Regions from separate parts of the Micrococcus sp. HMSC067E09 genome, predicted to be linked through region 2. Evidence: riboswitches for the same ligand, from Rfam matches in the RefSeq annotation. Region 2 holds a riboswitch; the other holds the start of a gene.
The links. Region 2 has a riboswitch for thiamine pyrophosphate ahead of HMPREF2863_RS10655 (thiamine ABC transporter substrate-binding protein). Riboswitches for the same ligand answer to the same signal wherever they lie in the genome.
Positions count from the first base shown of each region.

Region 1: it holds a riboswitch for thiamine pyrophosphate, as region 2 does, so the genes downstream of both, thiC (phosphomethylpyrimidine synthase ThiC) here and HMPREF2863_RS10655 (thiamine ABC transporter substrate-binding protein) in region 2, are expected to answer to the same signal.

Region 1 is NZ_KV809452.1:172,293-179,304, reverse strand. Features, by position in the region: gene HMPREF2863_RS10235 (NAD-dependent succinate-semialdehyde dehydrogenase) at 1-501, opposite strand, end outside; gene HMPREF2863_RS10230 (DNA-3-methyladenine glycosylase I) at 567-1,229, opposite strand; gene HMPREF2863_RS10225 (hypothetical protein) at 1,277-1,861, opposite strand; gene HMPREF2863_RS10220 (hypothetical protein) at 1,866-2,102, opposite strand; gene HMPREF2863_RS10215 (YjiH family protein) at 2,309-3,685, shown strand; gene thiC (phosphomethylpyrimidine synthase ThiC) at 3,822-5,576, opposite strand; TPP riboswitch at 5,578-5,690, opposite strand; gene thiD (bifunctional hydroxymethylpyrimidine kinase/phosphomethylpyrimidine kinase) at 5,847-6,659, shown strand; tRNA gene HMPREF2863_RS10200 (tRNA-Arg) at 6,717-6,789, opposite strand; gene thiE (thiamine phosphate synthase) at 6,833-7,012, opposite strand, start outside.
Region 2 is NZ_KV809453.1:60,263-67,274, forward strand. Features, by position in the region: gene HMPREF2863_RS10635 (RNase H family protein) at 1-899, opposite strand, end outside; gene HMPREF2863_RS10640 (TetR family transcriptional regulator) at 1,067-1,615, opposite strand; gene HMPREF2863_RS10645 (ABC transporter ATP-binding protein) at 1,788-2,501, opposite strand; gene HMPREF2863_RS10650 (ABC transporter permease) at 2,495-4,189, opposite strand; gene HMPREF2863_RS10655 (thiamine ABC transporter substrate-binding protein) at 4,200-5,267, opposite strand; TPP riboswitch at 5,339-5,447, opposite strand; gene HMPREF2863_RS10660 (AI-2E family transporter) at 5,599-7,012, shown strand, end outside.

The DNA of each region.
Region 1 (7,012 bases), on a different contig from region 2:
GATCTCGGCGTGCTTGAGCAGCACGGTGTTGCCGAGCACGAGGTTCGGGGCGGCGAAGCGGGCGACCTGGTAGATCGGGTAGTTCCACGGCATGATGCCGAGGATCGGACCGAGCGGAAGCTTCTCGATGTACGCGGTGCCGCCGTCGAAGTCGGTGATCTCCTGGTGCGCCAGCAGCGTCGCCGCATTGTCGGCGTAGTAGCCGAAGATCTGGGCGGAGAAACGGACCTCGCCGATGGCCTCGCCGAGGCGTTTGCCCATCTCCTTGGTCACGACGGCGGCGATGTCCTTGGCACGCTCGGCGAGCAGCTCGGAGGCGCGCTTGACGATCGCGGCGCGCTCGGACAGCGGCCGGGAGGACCACTGTTCGAAGGCGGCCTGGGCGGCGTCGAGGGCCTGGGCCACCTCGGCGTCGGTGGCGGTCGGGTACTCGCGGACCAGCTCACCGGTGGCGGGGTTCTGGGTGCGGTAGCCGCGGTCGGCGGTGGAGGGTGCGGTCACGTCGGTGACTCCTTCGCTGTCGATAGTCGGGAACGTCGTTCCCCTCCATCCAATCGTCCGGGCGGTCAGTCGGTCCAGATGCCCGACGTTCCCCTTCGCCAGGAGCCGAGCAGGTGGGTGTCCACCACGCCCACCGCCTCCATGAGGGCGAAGCAGGTGGTGGGTCCGACGAACCGGAACCCGTGCCGCTTCAGGGCCTTCGCCAGGGCGCGCGATTCCGCCGAGGTCGAGGGCACCTCGTCCATGCGTGCCGGGGCGGGCGTCTGCGCGGGCTGGTGGGCCCAGACCAGTCCGGGCAGGCCACGGTGCGGACGGTCGCCCGCCCCGTCCCAGCCGTGTCCCGCCCCGGGAGAGCCCGGATGCAGCGGGGCGAACTCCTCGTCCCGGATCGCCAGCGTGGCCTGCGCGTTGGCGATCGCCGCGGCGACCTTCAGCCGGTTCCGGATGATCCCCGGATCGGCGAGCAGGGCCCGGACCCGCTCCGGGCCGAACGCGGCCACGGCCTCCGGGTCGAAGCTGGCGAAGGCCTCACGGAAGGCCGGGCGCTTGGCCAGCACGGTGCGCCAGCTCAGCCCGGACTGGAACGCCTCCAGGCTCAGGCGCTCGTAGAGGCCGGCCTCGTCCGTGACGGGCAGGCCCCATTCGGTGTCGTAGTACTCGCGGAGCATCTCGTCCGCCGTCGCCCAGGGTGGGCGGGCGAGGCCGTCGTCGCCGATCACGCAGTCCATGGCACCACCGTAGGGCGCCGCCGGAGCCGTCCTTTCGAGACATCCGCTCAGAGCCGCCCGAGGACGCCCTTCCAGAAGGCCTTGGCCTCGGTGACGGCCTCCGAGGACGGGAGCCTGGCGTGGCCGAGGGCCACAGCGGCCTTGGGTGCGGCGCCCTCGGCGACCTTCTTGTCGTTGATCGTCACGGCCACGGAGGTGCCGTCGGTGAAGTCGGCGCGCCAGTAGCGCCACTTCTCGGTGGCGGAGGTGCGCGGTTCGCCCTCCAGCGTCCAGGCGGCGCCGTCCTCGGCCAGCACCGCCGGGAAGACCTCGACCACCCGCTCCAGCGCCTCGTCCATGGTGCCGGCCACGGTGCGGGAGACGTTGGCGTCGAAGGTGCCGTCCTTGCGCTGGCCGGGCAGCCGGCGTCCGATGTGCTGCTCGTAGGCCACGGCGATCCCCTGTGCCCACCACTCCGGGTTGGAGCAGCCGCCCTGCTCCCGGATGGCGGCGAGGGCGTGCTCCGCCAGTCCGCGGTGGTCCAGCTCCTTCCCGCCGGCGGCGTCCAGCCGGGCGGTCCAGTCCTCCCACGCGATGGAGGTGGCCTTGACGAGGGCGTCGATGTTCGCGCCGCGGGCGGCGAGGGTGCTCATGGGTTCAGGCTACGTCCGCCGCGTCCTTCCGGGCCATGGCCCAGCGCGCGAGGACCAGCACGATGATCACCATGCCGGCGTAGCCCAGCGCCGGGTAGACCAACCCGATGAGGTCGGAGAAGCCGATCAGGGACAGCACCACGGCCACCGCTCCGGCGATGCCCAGCGGCCCGGTGGGCCGCAGCTGCCGATGGAAGCGGCCGTCGTCGTGGGCGGGCTCGGTGGCGGCGGAGGAGGTCATGCGGTCACCGTAACGCCTGGGGGAGAGGTTCGTGTGAGACGGGACGCACCGACCGGGTCCCTCGCGCTCCCGACGGCGGCTCCCTCGCCTTCGGCCGGGCGGCAGGCGGACCCTGCCCCGGTGATTTTGTGGGTCAACTCACGGTGGATACCGTGGGCCGGGTGTCTGAGCGGGGAACGGCCCCGACGACGAGGGGAGAGCACTCCATGACCGAGACCCGCACCGCGGCCGCGTCGGCCGTCGGGTCCCACCGCCGCTCGGCGGCCTGGTTCCTCGTCCCGTCCCTGATCGGCCTGGCCCTGTTCGTGGTGCCGCTGCCGGCCGGCGAGGACGGGGTGTCCATCCCGATCGCGCTGATCGCAGGCGCTCTGCAGGACGTGCTGGCCCCGGCGCGGCCGTGGATCGCGGTGGCCGTGATGGCCGTCTCCGTGCTCGGCGTCCTGGTGGTCGCGCTGACGAAGCCGGACCTGAGCGCCCGGCCCATGGTGAGGTCCCTGTTCGACGTCGGCCCCGTGTGGACCGTCGTCCGCGTGGTGGGCCTCGTGCTCGGGGTCATGACCGCCCTGCGGATCGGGCCGGAGGCGCTCGTGGGCGAGGACACCGGCGGGCTGATCATGGATCTGGTGACCCTGATGGTCACCGTGTTCCTCATCGCCGGCCTGCTGCTGCCGCTGCTGCTGGACTTCGGCCTGCTCGAGTTCGCCGGCGCACTGATGCGCAAGGTCATGCGCCCGCTGTTCACGGTGCCGGGCCGCGCCTCGGTCTCCTCCCTGGCCGCCTGGCTCGGCGACGGCTCCATCGGCGTGCTGATGACCGGCCAGCAGTACCAGGCCGGCCACTTCACCCGCCGTGAGGCCGCCGTGCTGGGCACCACCTTCAACGTGGTCTCGGTGACCTTCACCATCGTGATCGTCGGCCAGCTGTCCCTGCAGCACATGTTCGGCCCGTTCTACCTGACGATCGTGGTGGCCGGCCTGGTGGCCGCCGTCATCATGCCCCGCATCCCTCCGCTGTCCCTGTTCCCGGACGAGCGCTTCCCCGGCGCCCCGCAGGTCGAGAACGAGGACGACACCGCCGCCTCCGACCCGCGCCCGCCGCTGTCCCGTGCCTGGCACGCCGCCCGCCGCCGCGCGGACGAGGTGGGGGTGCGGGAGGTCGCCCGCACCGCTGCCTCGAACGTGCTGGAGATGTGGCTGGGCATCCTGCCGGTGATCATGGCCATCGGCACCGCCGCCGTGCTGGTCGCCGAGCACACCCCGCTGTTCACCTGGCTCGGCGCCCCGTTCATCCCGGTGTTGGAGCTCATGGGCGTCCCGGAGGCCGAGGCGGCCTCGCAGGCCCTGTTCATCGGCTTCGCGGACATGCTCCTGCCGGCGGTCATCGTCTCGGACGTCACCGCGGAGATGACCCGGTTCGTCATCGGCGCCCTGTCCGTGTCCCAGCTGATCTACATGTCCGAGGTCGGTGGCCTGCTGCTGGGCTCGGCCATCCCCGTCCGCTTCCACCACCTGGTCTCGATCTTCCTGCTGCGCACCGTGATCTGCCTGCCGGTGATCGTGGGCATGGCCCACCTGCTGTACTGAGCCGGGTCAGAGGCGGCGGCCCCGGAGAACGACGCCGGCCGGTCGCCTTCCGCAGAAGGCCACCGGCCGTCGTCGCGCGTCAGGAGGGCGGCGGCCGCGCAGGACTGTACCGCCGGCCCGGAGCCGGACTCGCGGCTCAGGCGTCGGCCGCGGTGCGCACGGTGGGCTCGGGCAGGTAGACGCTGCCACCGGCGGCCCTGAACTCCGCGGCCTTGGCGGCCATGCCCTCCGCGGCGATGCGCGCCTGCTCGTCGGCTCCGCCGAACTCGGAGCGGATGTCCTGGCTGATCCGCATGGAGCAGAACTTCGGCCCGCACATGGAGCAGAAGTGCGCGGTCTTCGCCGGTTCGGCCGGGAGGGTCTCGTCATGGAACTCCTCGGCCAGCTGCGGATCCAGGGACAGCCCGAACTGATCGCGCCAGCGGAACTCGAAGCGCGCCTTGGACAGCGCGTCGTCCCGGTCCCGGGCGCCGGGGTGACCCTTGGCCACGTCCGCGGCGTGCGCGGCGATCTTGTAGGTGATCACACCGGTCTTCACGTCGTCCCGGTTCGGCAGGCCCAGGTGCTCCTTCGGCGTGACGTAGCAGAGCATCGCGGTGCCGTAGCGGGCGATCTCGGTGGCGCCGATGGCGGAGGTGATGTGGTCGTACGCCGGGGCGATGTCCGTGACGAGGGGGCCGAGCGTGTAGAACGGCGCCCCGTGGCAGAGCTCCTGCTGGCGCTCCACGTTCTCCCGCACCAGGTGCAGCGGGATGTGGCCGGGGCCCTCCACCATCACCTGCACGTCGTGCGCCCACGCCCGCTCCGTCAACTCGGCGAGCGTGTCGAGTTCGGCGAACTGGGCGGCGTCGTTGGCGTCCGCCACGGAGCCCGGCCGCAGGCCGTCGCCCAGGGAGAACGCGACGTCGTAGCGCGCGAAGATCTCGCAGAGCTCGTCGAAGTTCTCGTAGAGGAAGTTCTCCTTGTGGTGGCCCAGGCACCAGCCGGCCATGATGGAGCCGCCGCGGGAGACGATGCCCGTCACGCGGTCTGCGGACAGCGGCACGTGGCGCAGCAGCACGCCGGCGTGGACGGTCATGTAGTCCACGCCCTGCTCGCACTGCTCGATCACGGTGTCCCGGAAGACCTCCCAGGTCAGGGCCTGGTGGTCCCCGCCGACCTTCTCGAGCGCCTGGTAGATCGGCACGGTGCCGATCGGCACCGGGGAGTTGCGCAGGATCCACTCGCGGGTGGTGTGGATGTCGTCGCCCGTGGACAGGTCCATCACGGTGTCTGCGCCCCAGCGGGTGGCCCACTGCAGCTTCGAGACCTCCTCGGCGATCGAGCTGGTCACCGCCGAGTTGCCGATGTTCGCGTTGACCTTCACGGCGAACGCCTTGCCGATGATCATCGGCTCGGACTCGGGGTGGTTCACGTTCGCCGGGATGATGGCGCGGCCGGCCGCGACCTCGGAGCGCACCAGCTCCACGTCCACGCCCTCACGCAGGGCGACGAAGCGCATCTCCGGGGTGATCTCGCCGCGGCGGGCGTAGTGCATCTGCGTGACGCACGCGCCCTCCTTGGCGCGCAGCGGGGCACGGCGCTCGCCGGCCCACTCCTGCGAGGCGGCGCCGCGGCGCACGGCCGAGCGGCCGTCGTCGAGCAGGTCGCGCTCGCGGCCGGTGTACTCCTCCACGTCACCGCGGTCGCGGATCCAGTCCTCGCGCTGTGGCGGCAGGCCCTGCGCCGGGTCGCAGCCCGGACCCATCGTGCGGTAGACCCGCAGGGGCTCGTTCGGGGTGCCGTCCGGGGAGTCGTCCTGGGTGATCTCGGTGACGGGGACGCGGATGCCGTGCTCGGCGTCCTCGAGGTGGGCGAGACGGTGGGTGCGGTAGTTCTCGGGCGCGGACATGCGCCATCACTCTCCTTCTTCCTTCGCCGGCATGATCCGGACAGGTTCAGACGGTTGTCAGGCGGCATCAGCCCGATCTCAGTCCCGTGCCGTGGGACTCCCGTGGGGGTGCCCTGGACGCTAGCACAGTCCGTGGCGCGCGTCTCATCTCACCGGTTAGGGTGCGTGGCGACGACGGAGGGAGACAGGCAGATGACGGAGGAGACGGGCGCCCCTGCAGCGGCCGCAGCAGGCGTGCCAGCCGCAGCGCGCGCACAGGCGGTGCCGCGGGTGCTGAGCATCGCAGGATCGGACAGCGGCGGCGGCGCCGGGATCCAGGCCGACGTGAAGACGATCGCGGCCTGGGGCGGCTACGGGATGACCGTGGTGACGGCCGTGACGGCGCAGAACACGCAGGGTGTGCAGGCGGTGCACCCGCTGCCGCCGGAGGTGGTGCAGGACCAGCTGGATGCGGTCGGCTCGGACATCGCGGTGGATGCCGTGAAGGTCGGCATGCTCGGCTCGCCGGCGGTGATGGAGGTGGTCTCCGCGTGGCTGGAGGGTTGCGCGGCCCCGGTGGTGCTGGATCCGGTGATGGTCGCCAGCAGCGGGGACAGCCTCACCGCCGTGGACGCCGCCGCGTGGGTGCGGCTGTTGGACGCCGCCGACCTGGTGACACCGAACCTGCCGGAGCTGGAGATCCTCACCGGGGAGAGGCTGCCGGACTGGGAGAGTGCCATGGAGGCCGCCGGAGAGCTGGCGGCACGGCACGCGGTGACCGTGCTGGTCAAGGGCGGCCATCTGGACCCGGACGAGCATCCGGCCGGCGTGCCGGACGCGCTGGTCGTGCCGGGGGAGGACGCCGTCGTCGTGACGGGGCCCTGGCAGCGCGTGCGGTCCACGCACGGGACCGGCTGCACCCTGGCCTCCGCGCTGGCCACGCTCGCCGGCGCCCGGCTCGACTGGGAACAGGCGCTGCGGCAGGCCAAGCCGTGGCTGGCCGAGGCGATGGGCCGGGGTGAGGCGCTCGCGGTCGGCAGAGCGGAGCTGCCCGGCTGGCACGGTCCCGTGGACCACGGCTGGCGGGAGCGCGGGCGGCGCTGAGAACGAGAGGAGCCGGGTCCGCGCATCGCTGCGTGGACCCGGCTCGACGTCGGTGAGTGCCCCCGGCAGGAATCGAACCTGCGGCCTTTGGTACCGGAAACCAACGCTCTATCCCCTGAGCTACGGAGGCGGGGGTCGGCGCGCGTCACCAGGACGCGGCGGACTCGACAACACTACACCATCGCCTGGCGCAGCGCCCGTGCCGCAGCCTCCGGGTCCTCGGCCTGGGTGATCGCGCGGACCACCACGATCCGCTCGGCTCCGGCCGCGCGCACCTGGGGCACCTGTGGCACATCGATGCCGCCGATGGCGAAGAACGGGGACGGCTTCCCGCCGCCGGCGGCGATCTGCGT
Region 2 (7,012 bases):
CGGGCCGCCCACACTCCGGGCTCGGCCGTCGCCGCCGCGCCGCCGATGCGGGCCCCGCGCAGGGTGGCGCCGTCCACGAAGACGTCCGTCACCTCCGCGGGGGTGCGGCGGTCCATGTTGTGCAGCAGCTCCGGGGCCACGCGCTGCAGATAGCGCTGCACCCGCCGCCACTCGGCACGGTCCGCGGCAGTCCCCGTGGGGGTCACCGTGCTCGGGGCGTCGTCGAGACGGATGCGCAGGGAACCGAGCTCCATCACCGCGTCCGGGACGATCTCCGGCAGCAGATAGGACGAGCGCTGGGTGCCGTCAGCGGACTCGTCCAGGCGGTAGCCCACCACGTTCAGCCCCGGCGGCCCGACGGCCTCCAGCAGCCGGAGGGTCTCGGCGTCCTCGTCCGACCGCTTGTGCACGATCACCGGGTCTTGCGGATCCTGGTCCGCCAGCGCGTGCTCCCAGAAGCGGTGCAGCTCGGTGACCGGGACCATGCCGACGTACACCTCGCCGCGCTCGTCGTCCCCGAGCTCGTCCAGCACCAGGGCCCGCGTGATGTACACGATGCCTCCGCGCACCGAGAACAGGTCCAGCCGGCAACACGGGCCGAACCGGACGCCCTGGAGCAGGGCGGGCGTCTGCATCACCTTCACGCCGTCCCTGCGGGTCCGCATCACCGGCGGCCGGGGACGGACGGCCGAGGGGCGGACCGGCGCCGGGGTGGTCAGGCGCACCGGCATGCCCCGGTGATCCACCTCGAGCCGGCGGGGGCGCGGCGGGACAGACCGGGCGGCGGGGCCGAGGAACGCGAGCGCGGGGTCGAGCAGCGCACCCTGCGAGACGGCGTCCGCCTCGCTGTGCAGACCCCGCACGGACTCGCGTGCGGGGTGAGTGCTGCGCTGCTCCATGGTTCCTTTCCCTGCCCGTCGGTCCTGCGTCCTTCTCCGCGTCCGTTCCCGCCGTGCGGTGCGGCGGAACCCCCTGTGCCGCACAAATGGTCAATCCTAGAGCCGCCGGAGCGGAGACCCCACAAGAAGACACCTGCTGTGCGTCCGCTGCGGCCCTTCGCGGGGTGCTAGCCCGGAGCCGCTCTCTCCGCCTGATCTGACCTGCCGCGCCGAGCGTGCGCCTGACAGTCCGGACCGAGCTCCACACCGAGGGCCGCGGCCTGCTCCCGCTGCTGCCGCAGGGCCGCGGCGCCGAGCATGCCGGCCAGCGCGCGCTCGCCGGAGCCCGGATCCGGGGCCGTCTCCACGAACATCCGATGCAGGGCCGAGCCTCCCAGCCCCAGGGCCAGGGAGGAGAGCACCACGTCCGCGCCGTCCCGGTGGCGCAGCAGGACGGCCTCGGCCGCCGAGGTCAGTTCCTCGAGGTCCTCGAGCCGATGGGCGCGGACCGTGCGCTCCACGTCCGCGACGATCCTGTCCGCCACGCGGGCCAGCAGCGTCTGCTTGTTGGGGACATGCCAGTACAGCGCCGAGGCCTGCACCCCGAGCACCCCGGCCACGCGGCGCATGGACAGGTCCCCCATGCCGAAGTCCTGCAGGATCGTGACGGCCGCGTCCACGACCTCGTCCACGGTCAGCCGACCGCGGGGGCGAGGAGCATCAGCAGCAGAGGTCACCCTGTGAACATATCCGAGCCACCCGAGGACCGGGAGGTTCGGCGGCTGAACCTTCGCTGGATGCGTAACGGGACGCAGGCGACACCGCCAGGACGCAGGCGACACCGCGGCGCCGCAGCCCGCCGGCGCCGCACCGCAGCCACCCCCGCCGACGGCCGCTGCCGGCGACGGCTCAGACCACGGTGAGGGAGCCGTCGTCGTGCAGGCGGACCACCCGGTCCGCGAGGGCGGCGGCCTCCTCGCGGTCATGGGTGACGTGCACGGCGGTGGTGCCGGTGGCCTTGAGGATCTGCCGGATGTCCGCGGCGAGGCGCTCGCGCAGGTCACGGTCCAGGGCGGAGAGCGGCTCGTCCAGCAGCAGCACCCGCGGGGACGGGGCCAGCGATCGGGCCAGGGCCACCCGCTGGGCCTGACCGCCGGAGAGGTTCTGCACGGGGCGGTCGCCGAAGGCGGCGAGGTCCACCAGCTCCAGCATCTGCGCCACCCGGTCCTGGCGTGCGGCCCGCGGCACCTTCGCGGACTCCAGGCCGTAGGCCACGTTCCGTGCCACCGAGCGGTGCGGGAACAGCTGGCCGTCCTGGAAGACCATGCCCACCCCGCGCCGGTGGGTGGGCACACCGGTGACGTCCTGGCCGTCCAGCAGGATCCGCCCGGCACTGACGCGCTCCAGGCCGGCGATGCCGCGCAGCAGAGTGGACTTGCCGGAGCCCGAGGCGCCCAGCAGCGCCACGATCTCGCCCGGGGCCAGCGTCAGGTCCACCCCGGACACCGGCGCGGTGCCGTCCGGGTAGGAGACCGTCACGTCCTCCAGCGTCAGGGCCGCACCGTGCTCCATGCCCATGCCCACGCCCATGCCCATGCCCATGCCCACGCCCATGCTCACCATGCTCCTCCCGTCCCGGCGGCGCCGCGCGGGCGCAGCCTCTCGCACACCACCATCACGGTGGCGGTGACCAGGGCCAGCACCACCGCACCGGCCAGGGCCATCCCGTAGTTCTCCGCCCCCGGACGGCCCAGCAGCTTCACCACCACGATCGGCAGTGTCTGGTAGTCCGGGCTCGCCAGGAAGCTGGTGGCCCCGAACTCGCCCAGGGACACCGCGAACGCGAAGCCCGCGGCCAGGCCCACTGCCCGCAGCAGCACCGGCCCGTCCACCGTGAGCAGCACTCGCCAGGGGCCGGCGCCGAGCGTGCCGGCGGCCTCGCGCAGCCGATGGTCCACCGCGCCGAGCACCGGCACGAGCGTGCGCACCACCAGCGGCAGCGCCACCACGGCCTGGGCCAGCGGCACCAGCGCCCCGGACTGGGCGAGCTCCCGGAACTCCAGCTGCAGGGACACCACGAATCCGAAGCCCACCGTCACCGCGGAGACGCCCAGCGGCAGCATCACCGCGCCGTCCAGCCAGCGCTGGGCCCGCCGTGCCGCGGCGGAGTGGAACGGGCGGGTCAGTAGCAGGGCCAGCGGAATGCCGGCCAGCAGGGTGAACACGGTGGCGTCCCCGGCGATCTTCACCGAGTGCTCCAGCGCCTGCAGCACCGTGGTGCCGCCGGCGAACCCGGCGCCCGAGCTCTCCGCGAGCAGCCGGTAGTTCCGCAGCCCCCAGCCCTCGCTCGAGTGGAACGAGCGGACCAGCAGCGAACCCAGCGGCAGCAGGATCAGCGTGGCCGCCAGGGCGGTGACCAGCGCCGGCGCCCAGTCACGCCGTCCCAGCGGCACCGCGTACGCGTCCCGGATGCGCAGCGCACGCACGGTCCTGGCGGAGGCGGCGGAGGACAGCCCGATGGCCGCCAGCACCACCAGCAGCTGCAGCACGGAGAACACGGCGGCCACCCGCAGGTCCAGGTAGACCGAGGTCTGCACCCAGATCTCCGTCTCCAGGGTGCCCACCCCGGGGCGGCCGAGCGTCTGGACGATCCCGAACGCCGAGCAGCAGAACAGGAACACCAGCGAGCCCGCCGAGGCGATCGCCGGGCCCAGCTGCGGCAGCGTGACCGTGCGGAACACCCGCCACGGGGACGCCCCGAGCGAGGCCGCCGCCTCCGCCTGCCGCGGGTCCAGCACGGACCACAGCCCACCGACCTGGCGCACCACCACGGACACGTTGAAGAACACCATGGCCAGCACCACCGCCGTGGTGGTCTGGTCCAGGCCGAGGAACCCGAGCGGCCCGCCCGGGGCCAGCAGGGCGCGGAAGGCCACGCCCACCACCACGGTGGGCAGCACGAACGGCACCGTCACCACGGCGCGCAGCGCGTCCCTGCCCGGGAACGTGCGCCGGTAGAGCACGAAGGCCGCCGGCAGGCCCACGGCCAGGGACAGGGCCGCGCCGGCCGCCGCCATGCCCAGGGTGTGGCCGAGGATCCGCCAGGTGCGCTCGCGGCCGAGGACCTCGCCGAAGGCGGTGAGGTCCAGGGCGCCGTCCGCGGTGACGCCCCGCAGGAACATCGCGCCGACCGGCCACAGGAAGAAGACCGCGAGGAAGGTCAGCGGCAGGACGGCGGCCAGCAGCCACCAGGCGCCCAGCCCGTCGCCGGACGGCCGGGCGCGCGGCCGCCGCTGAAGGACGGACGGCAGGCTCACGTGCTCAGCGGTCCTCGCGCAGGGCGGTGAAGTCCTTCAGCCACTGCTCGCGGTGCTCTGCCACGGCCTTCGGGTCCGGGGTGATGGGGTCCTCCGCCATCTGCGCGTTCTCCGCCCACTCCTCGGGCAGTTCGACGGACTCGTCGATCGGGTACATGTACATGGACTCCGGGAACGCCTCCTGGAACTCCTCGGACAGCATGAACTCGATGAACGCCTGGGCGCCCTCCGGGTTCTGCGCGCCCTCGACCACACCGGCGAACTCGGTCTGCGGGGTGCAGGTGCCCTCCACGTTGCCGGTGGTCGGCGCGTAGGCGGGGGAGGAGGAGTAGGAGAGCACGAGCGGGAAGTCGCCCTCGCCGTCACCGCCGGAGAAGTCGGTGTAGTAGGCGTCGGACCAGGAGGAGGCCACCTTGGTGCCGCCGTCCAGGGCCTTCGTCCACCAGTCCTGCCAGCCGTCCTCGCCCTCGGCCTCCACGGTGGCGGCCAGGAAGGCCAGGCCGGGGGAGGAGGTGACCGGGTCGGTGACCACGAGCAGCTCGGCGTACTCCGGCTTCGTGAGGTCGTCGAGTCCCTGCGGCTCGTCCATGCCCTTGTCCTCGAACCACTCGTGGTCCACGTTGACGCAGACCTGGCCCTGGTCGATCGGGATCATCTTGCCCTCCACCACGCGGTCCTTCGCCGACTCCGGCAGGCCCTCCGGCGTCACATCCGCCAGGACGCCGCCGTCCACGAGGGTGTGGGTGGAGTGGTCCTCCACGCCGTAGACGCCGTCCACGGTGGGGGAGTCCTTCGCCAGCAGCAGCTGGTTGACCACGGTGCCGGCGTCGCCGGGGGCGGTGGTCTTCAGCTCGTAGCCGGTCTCCTCGGTGAACTTCTCCAGCAGCTCCTTCGGGGGCTCGAAGGAGTCGTGGGTCATGATGGTGACCGTCTTCTTCGGGGCGTCCGAGCCCTGCTCCTCGGAGGATCCCCCGCCGGTCTGGTCCGCCACGGAGCAGGCGGACAGGGCCAGGACGGCCAGGGCGGACAGGCCGAAGGCGGCCGTGCGGGAACGGGCAGTGGTGTGGGACATCGTCTGTCTCGGCCTCCTGTGGTGCGGAGGGGCCCGGACGCCCACACCCGGACGGGGCGCGGAGCATCCGGGTTGAGAGGTTCTCGACTTCCTTCGCCGGTGCGAGCCGGAGCAGGTTCGAGGGTCTGCGCATCGGGCGCACTCTCAGCGCCCCGTGCGGGCGCTCCCCTGTCGATGTGCGCCCCACCCTACCGGCACCGGCGGTGCGGCGGGAAATGCCGGTCACGGGCCGTCGTCGGGAAGGAGACCGGGCGCGGTGCGCCCGCCATCCTGAGGCACGACGACGGCTCCCTCGCCTGGCGCGTCTGCCTCGCCCCGTACACTGCCTGACGTGAACGAGGCCACTTTCAGCGCGCGCGACGACGCGGCGCATAACCACCGCGTGCCGGGCGCATCCCACCCGGCGGGCGACCGTGCGCGTCGGCAGAGGATCCGATCCATCGAGTCCGAGTGGAACACCTCCCGCCCCCACCGGCTCTGGCCGCGGATGCTGGTGCTGGTGCTCATCGCCGCCGGCCTGGTCATCACGGTGGAGTTCGTGCAGGGCCTGTCCCAGATCATCGCCCCGGTCTTCCTCGGCCTGAACTTCGTGGTGGTGGTCTACCCGGTGCAGGCGTGGCTGACCCGCCGCGGCCTCCACCCGGTGTTCGGGGCCACCGTGTCCGTGCTGCTGGTGGCGGCGGTGTTCTGCGCGTTCGTGGGCCTGCTGTTCTGGTCCATCCTCGAGCTCGTGGACGCCCTGCCGCAGTACACCGGCGAGGTGCAGGCGCTGGTCGTGGACGTCAGCGACCAGCTGATCGCATGGGGCCTGTCCCCGGAGGCCGTCCAGCAGCAGGTGAACGGGATCGACTGGAAAGACGTCTCCGGCGCCGCGGTGTCCACGCTGACCGCCATCGCCACGAACACGTGGGCCGTGTTCGGCCTGCTGCTGACCGTGGTGATGTCCATGTTCTTCCTGGCCATGGACTCCATGGGCGTCGAGCGCCGCGTGCACCTGCTCAACACCGCCCGGGACGAACTCGGCGACGCGCTGATCGCCTTCGCTCAGGGCGTGCGCCGCTACTGGCTGGTGACCACCGTGTTCGGCCTCATCGTGGCCATCCTGGACGTGGTGGCCCTCGTGATCATCGGCGTCCCGCTGGCCCTGGTGTGGGGTGTGTTCAGCTTCCTCACCAACTACATCCCGAACATCGGCTTCGTGATCGGCCTGATCCCGCCGGCCCTGCTCGGCCTGGTGGAGGGCGGCTGGCCCGCCTTCTTCGCCGTGGTCATCAGCTACTCCGTGCTGAACTTCGTGCTGCAGTCCATCATCCAGCCGAAGGTCGCCGGAGACGCCGTGGGCGTCATCCCCACCGTCTCCTTCATCTCCCTGCTCTTCTGGGCCTGGGTCCTGGGCCCGCTCGGCGCGATCCTCGCCCTGCCCGCCACCCTCCTGGTCAAGGCGATCCTCATCGACGCGGACCCGCACGCCAGGTGGCTCAACGTGTTCATCGCCGCGGACCTGAAGGGCATGGAGCGGTTCCACCTGCCGAAGCTGCTGCAGCGGCGGCAGAAGGAGCAGAAGGCGAAGGACAAGGCCGTGGCGGAGGCCGCGGAGAAGGAGCGCGTGGCCGCCACCGACGGTGCCGAGGGGCAGGCGCACCCGGAGAAGGAGCGCGTGGCCGCGCAGGCGGAGGAGCACCGCGTGGACGCGCAGAAGGACTGGATGGCCGCCGAGCAGGAGGCCGTGGCCTCCTCGCCCGACA